Regions from separate parts of the Mesorhizobium sp. M1365 genome, predicted to be linked through region 2. Evidence: predicted binding sites of a transcription regulator. Region 2 holds the regulator's gene; each other region holds the start of a gene.

Region 1 (4,054 bases), on a different contig from region 2:
TTCTCGGCATTGGTGACGAAATAGGGCGAGAGATAGCCGCGGTCGAACTGCATGCCTTCGACGACGTCTAGTTCGGTTTCGGCGGTCTTGGCTTCCTCGACGGTGATGACGCCGTCATTGCCGACCTTGTCCATCGCCTTGGCGATCATGGCGCCGACGCTGGTGTCGCCATTGGCGGCAATGGTGCCGACCTGCGCGATCTCTGCTGAGGACTTGACCTTCTTGGCGCGCGCCTGGATTTCCTTGACGACGGCGCTGACGGCAAGATCGATGCCGCGCTTGAGGTCCATCGGGTTCATGCCGGCGGCAACGAATTTGGCGCCCTCGCGCAGGATGGAAGCGGCAAGCACCGTGGCGGTGGTGGTGCCGTCGCCGGCAAGGTCGTTGGTCTTCGAGGCCACTTCGCGCACCATCTGCGCGCCCATGTTTTCGAACTTGTCGGAAAGCTCGATTTCCTTTGCCACGGCCACCCCGTCCTTGGTGACGCGCGGCGCGCCGTAGGCCTTGTCGATAATGACGTTGCGGCCTTTGGGGCCGAGCGTCACCTTGACGGCGTTGTTGAGGATTTCGACGCCGCGCAGCATGCGGTCACGCGCGTCGGTGGAGAATTTGATTTCCTTGGCAGACATGATCTTTTCCAGTTCGGTTGTCGTGGCAAGGCGCTTGCAGCGCCTGAATCAAAGCTCGGAGCGTCCTTTGCGCGCGCGCGGGAGGGCGCGCGGCCTTCCAATCAGGCGGCCTTCTTGGCAGCCACGGTCTTGTCGATGATGCCCGTCTCGCTTTTTTCGATGATGCCCATGATATCGGCCTCCTTCATGATCAGAAGGTCCTCGCCGTCTATCTTGACCTCGGTGCCGGACCATTTGCCGAACAGAATGAGGTCGCCGGCCTTGACGTCGAGCGGGATCAGCGCGCCGCTTTCGTCCCGCGCGCCCGGCCCGACAGCGATCACTTCGCCTTCCTGCGGTTTTTCTTTGGCATTGTCGGGGATGATGATGCCGCCCTTGGATTTGGTGTCGCTTTCGGCGCGCCGAATGACGACGCGATCGTGGAGTGGCCGGAATTTCATGGGGACTCTTTCTGGGGCCAGCTTAGGCGGCCGCCCCTCTCTATAGGCGCCCTGGCACTCGATTGATAGGAGCGCCAAAAAATATTCATAGGGCACATGAAATATTGAACGTATTATCTTGCCTGGTTATCCCCTGGTGTTCGGGCCTTGCCGAATATTAATGAAATTGAATTTCTATCTTTGAACACCTATTTTATGGTGAATTCACATTCACGACTTTCGCTGCAAGGGAGATTTTACCGATGGCCGAAGGCAATCAGAACATCATGGAAAAAGCTCAGGCCCGCTTCATGGAAAATCAAAAGAAGACGGCGGAGCGGAACAAAGCAACTGCCGAATATCTCTCGGAAGCCAAGGCGAGGAGCATCAAAACGGCAAGGCTGAGGGAATTGCGACTGGCCAAGGAAGAGGCGGACCGCGCGGCGGAAGCTCTGAATCCGGTCGCACCAAAGAAGAAGCGGGCGTCACGGGCAGTCAAGAAGGCCGTATCTGCATCGACGGAGGCGAAATCATGAGCCTGACATTTCCCAATCCCAGCCGCAGCTACGACGAGGCAAGCAAACGCATCCGCTTCGTCGGCCATGACGGGATGTTCCAGATTTCCTTCTCTGTCGCAACCGATGCCATCTCCAAGATGCAGCCGGGAACGGCGGCCTCAGAAGCTACCTACCTGGCAGCCTTCGACACGGCTTCCAACTCGATCCACGATGTCGCCAAGAATGCCTATGCCCGCACCCGCAGGAGCATATATGTGCTGACTGCGGCCGATTTTCGCTAGTCCGTCGCGATCCGTCCACAAGACGCTTTCTCAGGGCTTCCGGTCCGCCTTCGCTCGCCGCTTGACGTCGCGACCGTTCAGCCGGTCGACCATCGCGTCCGCATCGCGCGTGTTCAAACTGGCCGTGAGTTGCTGCTTGAGCTCGACCGGCTGGCCGGTGAAGACGTCGAAGACGGTCCAGCTGTGAGGATGTTCCATACGGAGCGCGTAGCGCTTTGCCATCTTGGGTCCTTTCGTTTCCGCCCAATCAATGAATGTCGCTCGATCAGGCCTGGGCGATGAAGAATACTGCCGCCACGACAAGCACCGTCCACAAAACGACGGACAGCTTCAGGGCCAGGCTACCGTACGCCGAGAGCACCTCCCGAGTGTGGCTGCCAAATGACTTCGCGCAGGTTGGCATCACCCTCAAGGGTCCGTGGCGCGGACGGCCGGGGCGTCGCGCATTCCAGGAGCAGGGCTTATTGCCGAAATCATGAAGGTTCATAATCCGCATGAGACGCGCTGATTCGCGCTTTGGCGGGATGCCTTCATGCAACGCAGCTACGCAGCCGGGAGGTCGACGCGACGGACGAAGGGAAAGACGATGACCGCGCCGGCCGTCGAATTGCAGAAGGCCATATTCGAGGCAGTGAATGACGATCCCGATTTATCGGCGGCACTGGGCGACGCACGATTGTTCGACCGTGCGCCGGAAAATGTTGCGTTCCCCCACATGACCTTCGGCCGCACCAGCGTCTACGATTGGGCAACGGGAATGGAGAACGACGCAGAACAGTTGCTGACGTTGCATGTCTGGTCGAAATCAGAGGCCAGCAAGGAAACCAATGACATCATGGACCTTGTTAGCACCCGCCTGCGCGATACGGCTCTCTCGCTCGGCGAACATCGCCGCGCCTACCTCAAGCTCGAATTCGCCGAAGCCCGCTACGACGAGGACCTTTCGGCCCATCACGGGCTGCTGCGCTTCCGCGCCGTGATCAAGGACGAGGGCTGACCACCGGGCATTTTTTACAATCCGGCAATTTTGTTCTTGCTTTGTGCCGGCAGCTATGCTACTAATTCGCCTATGGTGCTGATGGCGCCAGCGACCCGCCGCAGAGGCGGGTTTTTATTTCCGTCGGTTCGCCTGAATCTGCCTTCGGTTGCCGGATCGATTGTCGAAGTCGGGGCAAACCTGAAGCGATTGCCTTTCACTGCCAAACGATGCCCGGTTGTCGGCGAAGGATCGGAGGGCTAGGTTAAACTTGGCAATTTCGCGGGATGGGCGGCGAAATGGCAATCCGGTAATCTCGCGCTTCAGGGGTGTGGCGGGCATGCATTCGAGCGTTCACCGTTCATATCACGTTCAGCACCGGCGCGTTAGAACGCTGACCATGAAAACCCTTCGCTCCCACTTCCGGACCGCGGCACTGGCGCTGTCAGCCGCCGGTCTGCTTGCGTCGCAGGCGATGGCGATCCCCATTGTCGTGCCCGAGCAGCCCCAACCGGTCGTCCTCGCCGCCTCCGACTGCTATGCGATCGGCCAGCAGGTGGCCGAGCAGAATGGCGGCACCTTGGCCAAGGCCTCGCAGTCGACACGCGGCGGCCAGCCGGTCTGCGTCATCGTCGTGCTGGTTCCGGGCAAGGAAGGGCAGCGTCCGCGTCGCTCGGAGATCGTCGTTCCGCTGAACTGAACCGTGCCGTTTCCCAGTCTGCCGGAATCGGCCTATATCTGAACAGCTTCAACAGGCCTTCCGCATGCGCGTACTCGTCGTCGAAGATGACAAGGATCTCAACCGGCAGATCGGCGACGCGCTGGTCGATGCCGGCTATGTCGTCGACCGCGCTTTCGACGGCGAGGAAGGGCACTTTCTCGGCGACACTGAGCCCTACGATGCCGTGGTGCTCGACATCGGCCTGCCGCAGATGGACGGCATCAGCGTGGTCGAACGCTGGCGGCGCGGCGGCCGCAAGATGCCGGTGCTGATCCTGACGGCACGCGACCGCTGGAGCGACAAGGTTGCCGGCATCGACGCCGGCGCCGACGACTACGTCACCAAACCCTTCCACATCGAGGAAATCCTGGCCAGGGTGCGGGCCTTGATCCGGCGTGCTGCCGGGCACGCTTCGTCCGAACTGACCTGCGGGCCGCTCCGCCTCGACACCAAGGCCTCCAAGGCCGACGTCGACGGCGTGCCGCTGAAGCTGACCTCGCACGAATTCCG
Region 2 (4,054 bases):
TGACGAAGCCGGTCATGAAGTCCTCATATTCGCCTGTCGGCTTGCCATCCCTGAATTTGAGCCTCACCACCTTGTAGCCGGTCCTAGCGCCACGGTTCCACGAACCATGCATGGCGACGAAGGCGTCACCCTGATAATCCGCCGGGAAGTTCTTGCCGTCGTAGAAGGCTATATTCATCGGCGCCGAATGCGCCTGCATCAATACATCGGGGACAGTGGCCTTGCCGGCGAGGTCTGGCCGCTCGCCCTGATGGCGCGGATCCTCGTTATTGCCGATGTAGTACCAAGGCCAACCATAGAATCCGCCGTCCTTGACCGCCGTTGCAAATTCGAACGGCACATTGTCGCCGAGTTCGTCGCGCTCATTGACGACGCACCACAATGCGCCGGTGGCGGGCTGCACGGTCATGCCCGTACAGTTGCGCAGGCCGGTGGCGACAGTTCGCGGATTTTTCCCATCCGGGTCAAAGGCGAGCACATCGGCACGGCCGTCCTCGGAGCCCCAGGCCGCCCCGAGCGGCTTTGATTTGGCCCAGGCGTCGAGGCCGCTATCCGGCTCCTTGCCTATATCCTCGGCTACGTTCGAGGCGGAGCCAACCGACAAATAAAGCGCTTTGCCGTCCTGCGAGAAGGCGATGTCGCGGGTCGTGTGACCACCCGACGGGATTTGGGCGACAATGGTTTCTGGTTTGCCGGATGTCTTCAGGTCGCCATCGCGATAGGGGAAGCGGACGATGCTGTCGCTGTTCGCGACATAAACCCATTGCGGTTTGTCTCCTGGCGGATAGAAGGCGATGCCGTAGGGATAATTGAGCCCCTTGGCGAAGATCGCTTTCTCGATGGGCCTGGCGCTGCCCTCGGCGAGACGATAGACGCGTATTTGGTCGGCATGGCTGTTGGCAACAAACAGGTCGCCATTCGGAGCGACGCGCACGACACGTGGATTGACGATGCCGGATACGATCATTTCAGCCGAAAAGCCCGACGGCAATTCTGGCTTGGCGCTTTCGGGCCGTTCCGCCACGCCGGCGCCGTTCGAAGCGGATTGGGCGGGGTCGGCTGCCGGCATGTCTCGCGGCCCAATCAGGCGTCGGACGCCAGGCCTGTCGGCGTGCCAATCGCCAAACGCGGCTTCGCCTTTGAGCACATTCTGGTCCGCCTGCTGGGCGGCTGCCGGTGTCGCAACAAGGAGGGCAGCGGCCAAGGCCGCAAAGCCGCCAGGTCGGATCATCAACGTCCTCCGGGATACGCCTCGAACAGGGGCAAACGGCATCAGGCATTGATCGTTCCAAGCGGCCGTCCAGCACACGAGGATTTGAAGCCGAACCCGTTCAGTTGCCAGAGGCGTAAAAGTCGTCGTCGAGGCGCTTTTCCAGCGCGACCAGATCGGCCGGCAGCGGTAAACCCATCGCCCGCATCTCTTGCAGCTTCTCGCGCAACTGCTCTTGTACCTCGTGCTGATCCTCTGGCTGGTTGATCATTTCTTCGAGCAGCAGACTGATCTGGGCCTTGAACGATTCCAGCGCCATTCTTTTCTCCTCCTTGCGGCAGGCCCGCGGCGGCTCCTAGCTCAGCATGCGCGAAATCAGCTGCGCCGTATAGTCGACCATCGGTACTATGCGCGCATAATTCAGCCGCGTCGGCCCGATGACGCCGAGCGCACCGACGACACGCGCGTCCTTGTCGCGATAGGGTGCCACCACCAGCGAGGAGCCAGACAGCGAAAACAGCTTGTTTTCCGAACCGATGAATATGCGCACGCCTGGGCCTGCCTCGGCGAGGTCGAGAAGCTGGATCAGCCCATCCTGCGTCTCCAGATCCTCAAACAGATGCCGCAGCAATTCTATGTCGGCCTGGGCAGTGACGTTTTCCAGGAGATTGGCGCGACCGCGCACGATAAGCCGCCCAGGCACGCCGCTTTCAGCGCCTGCCCAGACCGCCAGGCCCTTCTCGACCAGATCCTGCGACAGCGTGTCGAGGGCCGCCCTGGTCTCTTCCTTGATGCGGGCGATCTCGACCCGCGCCTCGGCCAGGGTGCGACCGCGGATATGGGAGTTGAGGAAGTTAGAGGCTTCGTGCAATTGCGAGATGGTGATGCCGGCGGGCAGATCGATGACGCGATTTTCGACGTCGCCGTTCTGCGAGACCAGCACGGCCAGCGCCTTGGTCGGCTCGAGCTGGATGAATTCGATGTGCTTAAGCGCCGCCTCATTCTTGGCGGCGAGCACGAGGCCGGCGCCGCGCGACATGCCGGACAGCATCTGGCTGGCCTCGGTCAGCATATGCTCCAGCGTCGCGCCCGAGCCGGAGGCGCGCACCTGGGCCTCGATGGTGCGGCGCTCCTCGTCGGAGAGGTCACCAAGTTCCATGAAAGCATCGACGAAGAAGCGCAGGCCTGCCTGGGTCGGCAGCCGGCCAGCCGAAATGTGCGGCGCATAGATCAGGCCGAGATGCTCAAGGTCGCTCATCACGTTGCGGATGGTGGCCGGCGACAGCGACGACGGCAGGATGCGCGACAGGCTGCGCGAACCGACCGGCTCGCCATCCCTCAAATAGGAATCGACGATGCGCCGGAAGATGTCGCGCGAACGCATGTCGAGCGATTGAAGCGCGGGCGATTGCAGCGCGTGCGACGGGAGCACGTGCGACTGCAAACCGGGATCGACTGCCTTTGTCATTTCGAGCCAAAACCTCCGCCCCGAAGATATAGACTTCCGCGGTGTCGGCGCAACCGGTCCATTTTCCTTTGCGCCTCACGCCCCGTGCGGCTACAAGCCGGCCAAGATTCCCCGGCCAAGATTCCGAAGAAAGAAAGAAGCCTGAATGCGCCCTTCCAAACGCCAATTCGACGAAATGCGCCCCATCTCCTTCGAGCGCGGCGTCTCCAAGCATGCGGAAGGCTCGTGCCTGGTGAAGTTCGGCGACACGCATGTGCTGTGTACGGCCAGCCTGGAGGAAAAGGTGCCGGGCTGGATGCGCAACTCCGGCAAGGGCTGGGTTACGGCGGAATACGGCATGCTGCCGCGTTCGACCGGCGAGCGCATGCGCCGCGAGGCTTCGTCCGGCAAACAAGGCGGCCGCACGCTGGAAATCCAGCGGCTGATCGGCCGCTCCCTGCGCGCCGTGGTCGATCTGCAGGCGCTCGGCGAGCAGCAGATCACCGTCGACTGCGACGTGATCCAGGCCGACGGCGGCACGCGCACCGCTTCGATCACCGGCGGCTGGGTGGCGCTCTACGACTGCCTGCGCTGGATGGAAGCCCGCCAGATGGCGAGCCTGAGCAAGGTGCTGAAGGATCACGTTGCGGCAATCTCCTGCGGAATCCATGATGGCCAGCCGGTCATCGACCTCGACTACATCGAGGATTCCTCGGCCGGCACCGACGCCAATTTCGTCATGACCGGCAAGGGCGGCATCGTCGAGATCCAAGGCACGGCCGAGGGCGAGCCGTTCTCGGAAGAGCAGTTCGCGGCGCTGATCGGGCTCGCCAAGAAAGGCATTCAGCGCCTGGTCAGCTTGCAGCAAATGGCGGTGGCTTAGCTGCGGTCAATATTGATGAGATTGGCGATCCTGTGACTCCTTCCGCAATCCTGGAATCAGCACTCTACGTGACCGACCTTGCTGCCGCGGAACGGTTCTATTCGGGCGTGCTCGGGCTCGATCTGCTCGGTAAGGTCGATGGCAGGCATCTCTTCTTCCGCTGCGGCGACGGCGTGCTGCTTATCTTCAATGCCGAGGCCACCAAAGTGCCGCCGCGGGCCGACGCCAAGCTGCCCGTGCCGCCGCATGGCGCGGTCGGCCAGGGCCATCTTTGCTTCGCCGCAAGCGCGGATGAAATCCCACGCTGGAAAGCGCATCTTGAGGCGAAGAAAATCGCCATCGAAAGCGAGTTCGAGTGGCCGCAAGGCGGCCGCTCGATCTATATTCGCGATCCCTCCGGCAATTCGATCGAATTCGCCGAGCCACGAATTTGGGGCATCTGATGCATTCGCCAACTATTCATTCGCTTGATGGGCATAAGATCATCGTCGCAAGCCACAACGCCGGCAAATTG
Region 3 (4,054 bases), on a different contig from region 2:
CGGCGTTGGTGACGAAGTAGGGCGAGAGATAGCCGCGGTCGAACTGCATGCCTTCGACGACTTCGAGTTCGGTCTCGGCGGTCTTGGCTTCCTCGACCGTGATGACGCCCTCATTGCCGACCTTCTGCATCGCTTCCGCGATCATCGAGCCGACCGAAACATCGCCATTGCCGGCGATGGTGCCGACCTGGGCAACCTCTTCCGAGGTCTTGATCTTCTTGGCGTTCTTGATCAGCGTCGCGACGACGTCGGCGACGGCGAGGTCGATGCCGCGCTTGAGGTCCATCGGGTTCATGCCGGCGGCAACCGCCTTGTGGCCTTCCTGGACGATCGACTGCGCCAGAACGGTCGCGGTCGTGGTGCCGTCGCCGGCGATGTCGTTGGTCTTCGAAGCAACTTCGCGGACCATCTGCGCGCCCATATTCTCGAACTTGTCCTCCAGCTCGATTTCCTTGGCGACGGTGACGCCGTCCTTGGTGATGCGCGGTGCGCCGAACGACTTGTCGATGACGACGTTGCGGCCCTTGGGGCCGAGCGTGACCTTCACTGCGTCGGCGAGGATGTTGACGCCGCGCAGCATGCGCTCACGAGCGTCGCGGGAAAATTTTACGTCTTTGGCAGCCATTTTTAGCTCCTGGCAGGGGCTTGGATTGAGCCCGAAGATTTAAATGAGGGTGAGGCCGATATTCAGCCGATGAGGCCCATGATGTCGGATTCCTTCATGATCAGAAGGTCTTCGCCATTGAGCTTGACTTCGGTGCCCGACCACTTGCCGAACAGGATGCGGTCGCCGGCCTTGACGTCCAGCGGGACGAGCTTGCCGGCCTCGTCACGGGCGCCGGAACCGACGGCGATGATCTCGCCTTCCTGCGGCTTTTCCTTCGCCGTGTCGGGGATGATGATCCCGCCGGCGGTCTTCGCTTCGGACTCGACGCGGCGAACGACCACGCGGTCATGCAGCGGCCGGAAATTCGACTTTGCCATTTTTGGATTTCCCTGGTGCGGATGTTGAACGGTTCTCCGTTGCCGGAGCGTGTTTAGCACTCACCAGAAGCGAGTGCTAACGCGGCAGTGAGATAGGCCGTAGGCTCCTGCTAGTCAAGACGGAAGAGGGACGGGCGAAGAGCAAACGAGCGTGGAAGCACCGAGCGTTTTACGTGAACGACGTCGGAGATCGGACATGGATGGGGCGGCTCACCATTTGCAACTGAAGGCTTTATTCATTTGGCACGATTGGTGCAGCGAATGATCCGCAAACGTTGCGCGCGACCGATATAATGAGAGGTGAGCGCCATCAGGATTCCTGCGTTAACCGTCCACTCGGTCTTTACGGTGTGGCCGCCGCGCGGGCGCCAGGACTCCGGCCATCCCGATAGTCACCAATCCAATCTGCGGAGAACAGGAGGCAAGATGAGAGCGACAGTCAGCACGAACTCGAATTTGAAATGTTTGGCCAAAGCAACTGCCATCGCCTTGCTCTGGACGGTCACGGCTACATCGGCGGACGAAGGTATGTGGATGCCGGGCCAGACTGCGGAAGTGTGCGCGGCCATGCGCGCGGATGGGCTCCAGATCGATCCCGCCCAGCTGGGCCGTCTAGACGCTGACCCGCTCAACGCGATCGTATCACTGGGCGGATGCTCCGCCTCGTTCGTCAGTCCACAAGGGCTGGTCGCAACCAATCATCATTGCGTGTTCGAATCCATCCAATACCACAGCAAAGAGGGCCAGGACTATCTCACAGACGGCTTTCTGGCGAAGAGCCCTGGGTGAAGAATTGCCCGCGGCGCCAGGCAGCCGAATCCATGTGATCGAGGACATGCGGGATGTGACCGCCGAAATACTCAAGGGCGTCTCGGACAAGCTGAATGGGTTTGCCCGCTATGAGCGGCTCGCCACGAACCGCAAGGCCCTGATCGCCGCATGTGAAGGACAGCCCAATCGCCGCTGCGACGTAGGGGCCTATTATGGCGGCGCCTCCTACTATCTCCAGCAGAAGCTCGAAATCGAGGACGTGCGCCTTGTCTATGCGCCCGCGCTCGGCGTCGGTAACTTCGGCGGCGAAACGGACAATTGGATGTGGCCGCGCCACACAGGCGACTTCGGCTTTTATCGCGCCTATGTCGCTCCTGATGGTTCCTCCCGGCCATATGCGCGCGACAATGTGCCTTACCGGCCGAAGAGTTGGCTACCCATGGCCTGTGCAGGCGTCAAGGAAGGCGACCTTGTGATGGTCGCCGGCTTTCCCGGCGCAACCCACCAGTTCCTGACGGCGGATGAAGTCCGGTTCAACTTCGCGCAATTCGAACCGCGGTTGCAGCGTTCGCTCTCGGATTATGCCGCCCAGATCAAAAGGCAACGGCAGGCAATCGCGAGGCGCAGATCCATTGACCGCCCGCTTCACAAATTGGCTCGGCCTAAAACGCATGGGAAAGCAGAAAAGGCAACAGATCGGCACCGGAATGAATATGGCCGCGCGAACTGACAGACGCGCCAACAATCGGCATCTCGCATGGTCGGTGGCACTGGACGTGGCTCCCACCCTGCTGGCGCGACTCCCCATCAGGTCGTCGGGGTTTCGCTGGCGAAAAAACTTCCGCGTGTCTCTGCGCGATCCATCCCGCTTGCGCGTGCCTAGTCAACCAAAAAACTGACCATCTGCAGGATCAGGATCAGCAAAAAAAAGCCAAAGGCAGACGCCAAAACAGCTGCCAGCAGGACGATGCGTTGTTTCTTCACCCACAGTTCCCCCCGGGAGAGAGTCTAATGATAATCCTTAAAAAAGGCGCCCTGGAACAGGGCGCCCTACGCTCATTTGTGCAAGTTTAAAATTTAGCTTGCCTGCTTTATGTAATTAAAACGTTTGTTTTATGCGACACTTCTCCAAGTGTTATTTGCACAAATCGAACGTATCGCACATTTAGACGAACTGTACATTCGATGGCGACTTTGACGCATGCGTTTACTGGCGGTATACATGCTTCACCGTTGCCGCAAGGCATTGGCCCACTCGCGCGGCACCTCCTTCACGACAAAGGTTGAAAGCCGTCCTCGGGCGTTTCATTTCCAAGATCACTTCGATCCACTCATACGGGCTTCCCGAGCGAGACCGTGGGTTCGGACGGTGCGAATGAATTTCTCGTTATAATCGAATTGATTATAAGGGTATATTTCTACGTTGAGTATAAAGGATGTCAAGCCCGCGCCAGCGGCAATTTTGTCCGGGCGACCGCCGTTTCGTCGAGGACATGGTGGCGGAAGCGATAAAGCTTCGCCGGCCGACCCCCGGTGTCAAAAGCACTTTCGCCGGTCTCCTCCACCAGTTCCTGCTGCTCAATCAACCGGCGAAAGTTCTGCTGAAGCGCCCCTGCCGATGTAGTCGTCAACGCCGTCCGCGTCAGCGCATTGCCATCGGCGAGAAGCCAACGACATTGTTGATGACGAACGTAACGATCCGCGGCTTCAGAGAGGAATGCGCGCTTCGTCCAGATGGATGGAGTGGGCTGGCAGGTCCGGGCGGCCGCGCCGTTGAGGATGCAGCATCGAGAGCCGCGCTCGCCGAGGATGACATAGGTCGAGATTCGCGCGCCGGAAGTCTTGCTCCATGTCTCCACGAATCCATTGGCAGGATCCCGGCTTCTTCGCAGTGGTCAGGGTCGAGCGTTATCGAACCGTGGTAGTTGAGGTTTGCTTCGGTGACGTGGATGCCGTGCAGCTTGCCGGCGACTATCTTTCGCATTGGTCCCGTTGTCCTATTCATCTCACAAAGTCAGTCCTGATGTTGAGCAGCTTCGCTGGGCTAAATCCCGACGACGAGCGCCCCGCCGCTGAGTCCCGCACCTGCCGCCGCCAGGAGTATTTTCTTGCCCGGCCGAAACGGCTCCGCTTGATTGGCGAGCGACAGTGAGAGCGGGATCGTCGCGGCCGAAGAGTTGCCGTATTCGGCAATCGTCTTGACAATTGCTTGATCCGCTATGCCGAGGTTACTCCCGACAGCATCGAAAATGCGAGCATTGGCCTGATGCGGCACGAACCGGTCGACATCCTGTGGTCG
Region 4 (4,054 bases), on a different contig from region 2:
CGCCGAGCCGATCACGTTGAAATTCCAATCCAGCGAGCGCAAGGTCGCCAGCAGTTGGGAAGCCATCGAATGCATGCGCCAGCAGTGGCCGGACCGTGCACGCGGCCGGAGCTGGCGCGCCGCCTATCGGACCTGCCGCGACGCGCTCGACGGCTGGCGCACCGCGCGTGATGCGCGCAAGGCCTTCGTCAGGGCGGCGCGCAAGGCTGGATTGCTCGCAGCGGCCCGCAAGCCTGTCGACCACGCCGGCTAGTCCGGACGCCCTCCGATATTGTGAGATCCAAAACAAAGTGGGGGAGAGTCAGCTACCCCTCTCCCCCGCTTCGGAGGCACTTTGTTTGCTGTCTGGCGGCAGATCGGCTTGCTCCTCAGTGGACGGTGATAATGCCATTTACGGCCCGCCATTCGGACGGTTGGATCAGACGGTGATGAGCCACGCGCACCGAATGCAGCGGGCCTTCGATCTCGCGCTCCCAGAAATCGAGGAAATGCTTCAGCGTCGGGAAATCAGGGGCGATATCGTATTCCTGCCAGATATAGAGCTGAAGCAGGCTTCGATGATCGGGCAGGCGGTAGTGGATCTCCGCCGTGGTGAGGCCAAACCCTTGCATCTGGAGCTGAAAGTCCCTGCTGGTCATGCAATCCTTCCTTTCCCAATGAACCTCGGTCTGCAAAACGCCTCGCCTTCCACATAGGTTCCAGCCGCCGGCAAGCGGCTCAGGAGACGGACAGATTTGGAAATCCGGCCGGGTCATCGCGCCGGAAACGGCGAATGTGCGAACAATTACAGCGTATTGGCACTCTCAGGTGTCGAGTGCTAAAATTTTTGCATGATCCTCTTGAAAGCTGAAAAAAGCGCGACTAGTTCGTATGCGCGCGATGCCTGAAGAAGAGATCGCGCACCCCGTGCCGGGCCGATATTGCCGGTCCGGTCAGGAGGATGTTCGAAGATCTGTTTGTCCCGAGAGGAGAACGACATGGCGTTCCGTCCATTGCATGACCGCATCCTGGTCCGCCGCATCGAGGTCGACGAAAAGACCGCGGGCGGCATCATCATCCCCGACACCGCCAAGGAGAAGCCGCAGGAGGGCGAGGTCATTGCCGCCGGTCCGGGCGCGCGCGACGACAGCGGCCAATTGCAGCCGCTCGACGTCAAGGTCGGCGACCGCATTTTGTTCGGCAAATGGTCCGGCACCGAGATCAAGCTCAATGGCGAGGATCTGCTCATCATGAAAGAGAGCGACGTGCTGGGCGTGATCGAAGCCACGGGCGAGATGAAGAGGGCTGCCTGAGCGGGGCCTGAACAAGCATTCCAGTCAACGAAAAGCTGCCTATCGAGGAGTGTTCCAATGGCTGCCAAAGATGTGAAATTTCATACCGAAGCCCGCGAGAAGATGTTACGCGGTGTCGATATGCTTGCCAATGCGGTGAAGGTGACGCTCGGTCCCAAGGGCCGCAACGTTGTCTTCGACAAATCGTTCGGCGCGCCGCGCATCACCAAGGACGGCGTGACGGTGGCAAAAGAGATCGAGCTCGAGGACAAGTTCGAGAACATGGGCGCTCAGATGGTCCGCGAAGTTGCTTCGAAGACCAGCGACACCGCAGGCGATGGCACCACGACCGCGACGATTCTTGCTCAGGCCATTGTCAGGGAAGGGGCCAAGGCGGTCGCTGCCGGCATGAACCCGATGGATTTGAAGCGCGGCATCGACAAGGCGGTCGACGCCGTGGTCGCCGACCTGAAATCCAATGCCCGCAAGGTGACCAGGAACGACGAAATCGCTCAGGTCGGCGCCATCTCTGCCAATGGCGATGCCGAGATCGGCCGCTTCCTCGCAGAGGCGATGGAAAAGGTTGGCAATGAGGGTGTCATCACTGTCGAGGAAGCGAAGACCGCTGAGACCGAGTTGGAAGTGGTCGAAGGCATGCAGTTCGACCGTGGCTACCTCTCGCCCTATTTCATCACCAATCAGGATAAGATGCGCGTCGAACTCGAAGAACCCTATGTGCTGATCCACGAGAAGAAGCTGTCCAACCTGCAGGCCATGCTTCCTGTGCTCGAAGCCGCCGTGCAATCCGGCAAGCCGCTGTTGATCATCGCCGAGGACGTCGAGGGCGAGGCGCTGGCGACGCTGGTCGTCAACAAGCTGCGCGGCGGCCTTAAGGTCGCGGCCGTCAAGGCACCGGGCTTCGGCGATCGCCGCAAGGCCATGCTGGAGGATATTGCCATCCTGACCGGCGGCACGGCGATCTCGGAGGACCTCGGCATCAAGCTCGAGAACGTCACACTGGAGATGCTCGGCCGCGCCAAGAAGGTGCTGATCGAGAAGGAGAACACCACCATCGTCGACGGCGCCGGCCGCAAGGATGAAATCCATGCGCGCATCAGCCAGATCAAGGCGCAGATCGAGGAAACCACCTCCGACTACGACCGCGAAAAGCTGCAGGAGCGGCTGGCCAAGCTCGCCGGCGGCGTCGCCGTCATCCGTGTCGGCGGCTCGACCGAGATCGAGGTCAAGGAGCGCAAGGATCGCGTCGACGACGCCATGCACGCCACACGCGCGGCGGTTGAGGAGGGCATCCTGCCCGGCGGCGGCGTGGCGCTGCTGAGAGCGGCGAAGGCGCTCGATAATGTCGTCGTCGACAATCCCGATCAGAAGACCGGTGTCGACATCGTGCGTCGCGCCATCGAAGCGCCGGTGCGCCAGATCGCCGAGAATGCCGGCGCCGAAGGTTCGATCATCGTCGGCAAGCTGCGCGAGACGACCGACTTCGGCTATGGCTGGAACGCGCAGACCAACGAGTTCGGCGACCTCTACAGTCAAGGCGTCATCGACCCGGCCAAGGTCGTGCGCACTGCCCTGCAGGGTGCCGCCTCCGTTGCCGGCCTGCTGGTGACGACCGAGGCGATGGTGGCCGAGAAGCCGAAGAAGGAAGCTGCCGCGCCGGCCATGCCCGGCGGTGGCGGCATGGACTTCTAAGGCCAGGCTTCCAAAGCGCGACTTCGAAACGGCAGATGGACCGTGTCCGCCAAAAGCGGGCACGGTCTTGCCGGTCCGGGACTAATGCTGAGCAGGTGTTGCCATGGATATGATGGACAGTTTTGGAAAGATCGCGGCGCCGACCCGCCCGAAAAACGATTTCAACTATGAAGCCGACTGCAGGGCGGCGCTGGCGCCTTTGGTCGACGGCTTGCTGGATATGGCCGAGTCGGCCGGCTGGGACCGCCGCAAGGCGGCCTACACGCTGATGTTTCTGTCGGCTCAACGCGTGGGGGCCGGCACGGAGGAGCGCAAATGATCGCGGCGCGGATGCGCGAATGCCTGCGCCTGCTGCGTTGGTCGGAAACCGATTTCGCCGAAGAGGCGGGATACCCGCTCGCCAAGGCAAAGGCGTGGCTCTACGGGCGCGAACATCCGCCGCTGGGCGTGGCGGCCTGGCTCGAGGCGCTGGTCAAGGTGCATCGGCTGCTGCCGCGGCCGAGCATGCAAGCCGTGTTGCATTCACCGATCGACGCCGTCCTGCAGGCGGATCGAAGCGCCCGCGCGGTTGAGTTCCGCAAGCAGCCGATTGAGCCAGGAAAGGAGAGTTTCATGGATCGTGCTTCGTTCGACAAGCCAGTTACCATCCTCACCGGCCTCGGTACGCCGACGAAGATAGAAAGCGCGGCTGAGGCTTATGCACTTTTGGCTGAGTGGCCGGCAACGAGCCGGACGGCCGCGCATGACATCGCCGCCAAGGCCTGCCGGGCGGCAATGGAAGGAGAGATCGACGCCGAGACGGCGCGCGCCACCTTCGTCGCCTTCGCCCGCCGCAACGACCTGCTTGCGCCGCAGGCGAACGGGATGGTTGCCGGCGAGAGTGTTGCTGGCGCGACGGTTGCCGACTGGGCAACGCGCGCACAGCGCGTCAACGCCCCGGCCTGAGCGGTTGGAGAAGTCGCCAATCTCCCCCCTTGAGGGTCCCTTGAGGGGGAGATGTCGCCGAAGGCGACAGAGGGGGTCGGTACGTCCTGGCGCGACGCCATGTTGGACGAAAGAGAAAGTTGGCGCCT

What was found. The regulator HrcA, encoded in region 2, represses chaperone genes, less so after heat shock. The targets are predictions, from matches to a motif close to GTTAGCACTCNCNNNNNGNGAGTGCTAAC.
Region 1: the regulator HrcA is predicted to act here: its motif matches at 1,120-1,148, upstream of NKH04_RS24390 (co-chaperone GroES).
Region 3: the regulator HrcA is predicted to act here: its motif matches at 1,037-1,065, upstream of groES (co-chaperone GroES).
Region 4: the regulator HrcA is predicted to act here: its motif matches at 794-822, upstream of NKH04_RS20120 (co-chaperone GroES).

The regions. Positions count from the first base shown of each region.
Region 1 covers NZ_JAMYLG010000029.1:60,117-64,170, reverse strand. The annotation lists partial or broken gene groEL (chaperonin GroEL) at 1-629, opposite strand, end outside; gene NKH04_RS24390 (co-chaperone GroES) at 731-1,069, opposite strand; gene NKH04_RS24385 (hypothetical protein) at 1,312-1,584, shown strand; gene NKH04_RS24380 (DUF1488 family protein) at 1,581-1,847, shown strand; gene NKH04_RS24375 (hypothetical protein) at 1,878-2,069, opposite strand; gene NKH04_RS24370 (DUF3168 domain-containing protein) at 2,434-2,844, shown strand; gene NKH04_RS24365 (hypothetical protein) at 3,224-3,523, shown strand; gene NKH04_RS24360 (response regulator transcription factor) at 3,588-4,054, shown strand, end outside.
Region 2 covers NZ_JAMYLG010000011.1:104,840-108,893, forward strand. The annotation lists gene NKH04_RS15415 (PQQ-dependent sugar dehydrogenase) at 1-1,231, opposite strand, end outside; gene NKH04_RS15420 (hypothetical protein) at 1,332-1,529, opposite strand; gene hrcA (heat-inducible transcriptional repressor HrcA) at 1,566-2,678, opposite strand; gene rph (ribonuclease PH) at 2,824-3,540, shown strand; gene NKH04_RS15435 (VOC family protein) at 3,573-3,983, shown strand; gene rdgB (RdgB/HAM1 family non-canonical purine NTP pyrophosphatase) at 3,998-4,054, shown strand, end outside.
Region 3 covers NZ_JAMYLG010000061.1:18,222-22,275, reverse strand. The annotation lists partial or broken gene groEL (chaperonin GroEL) at 1-625, opposite strand, end outside; gene groES (co-chaperone GroES) at 688-984, opposite strand; gene NKH04_RS31175 (S46 family peptidase) at 1,411-1,773, shown strand; gene NKH04_RS31170 (S46 family peptidase) at 1,808-2,485, shown strand; partial or broken gene NKH04_RS33350 (NrtR DNA-binding winged helix domain-containing protein) at 3,195-3,401, opposite strand; partial or broken gene NKH04_RS31165 (aspartate 1-decarboxylase) at 3,431-3,739, opposite strand; gene bioZ (3-oxopimeloyl-[acyl-carrier-protein] synthase BioZ) at 3,800-4,054, opposite strand, start outside.
Region 4 covers NZ_JAMYLG010000019.1:19,419-23,472, reverse strand. The annotation lists gene NKH04_RS20130 (DUF982 domain-containing protein) at 1-253, shown strand, start outside; gene NKH04_RS20125 (usg protein) at 369-638, opposite strand; gene NKH04_RS20120 (co-chaperone GroES) at 978-1,292, shown strand; gene groL (chaperonin GroEL) at 1,350-2,981, shown strand; gene NKH04_RS20110 (hypothetical protein) at 3,085-3,300, shown strand; gene NKH04_RS20105 (DUF982 domain-containing protein) at 3,297-3,926, shown strand.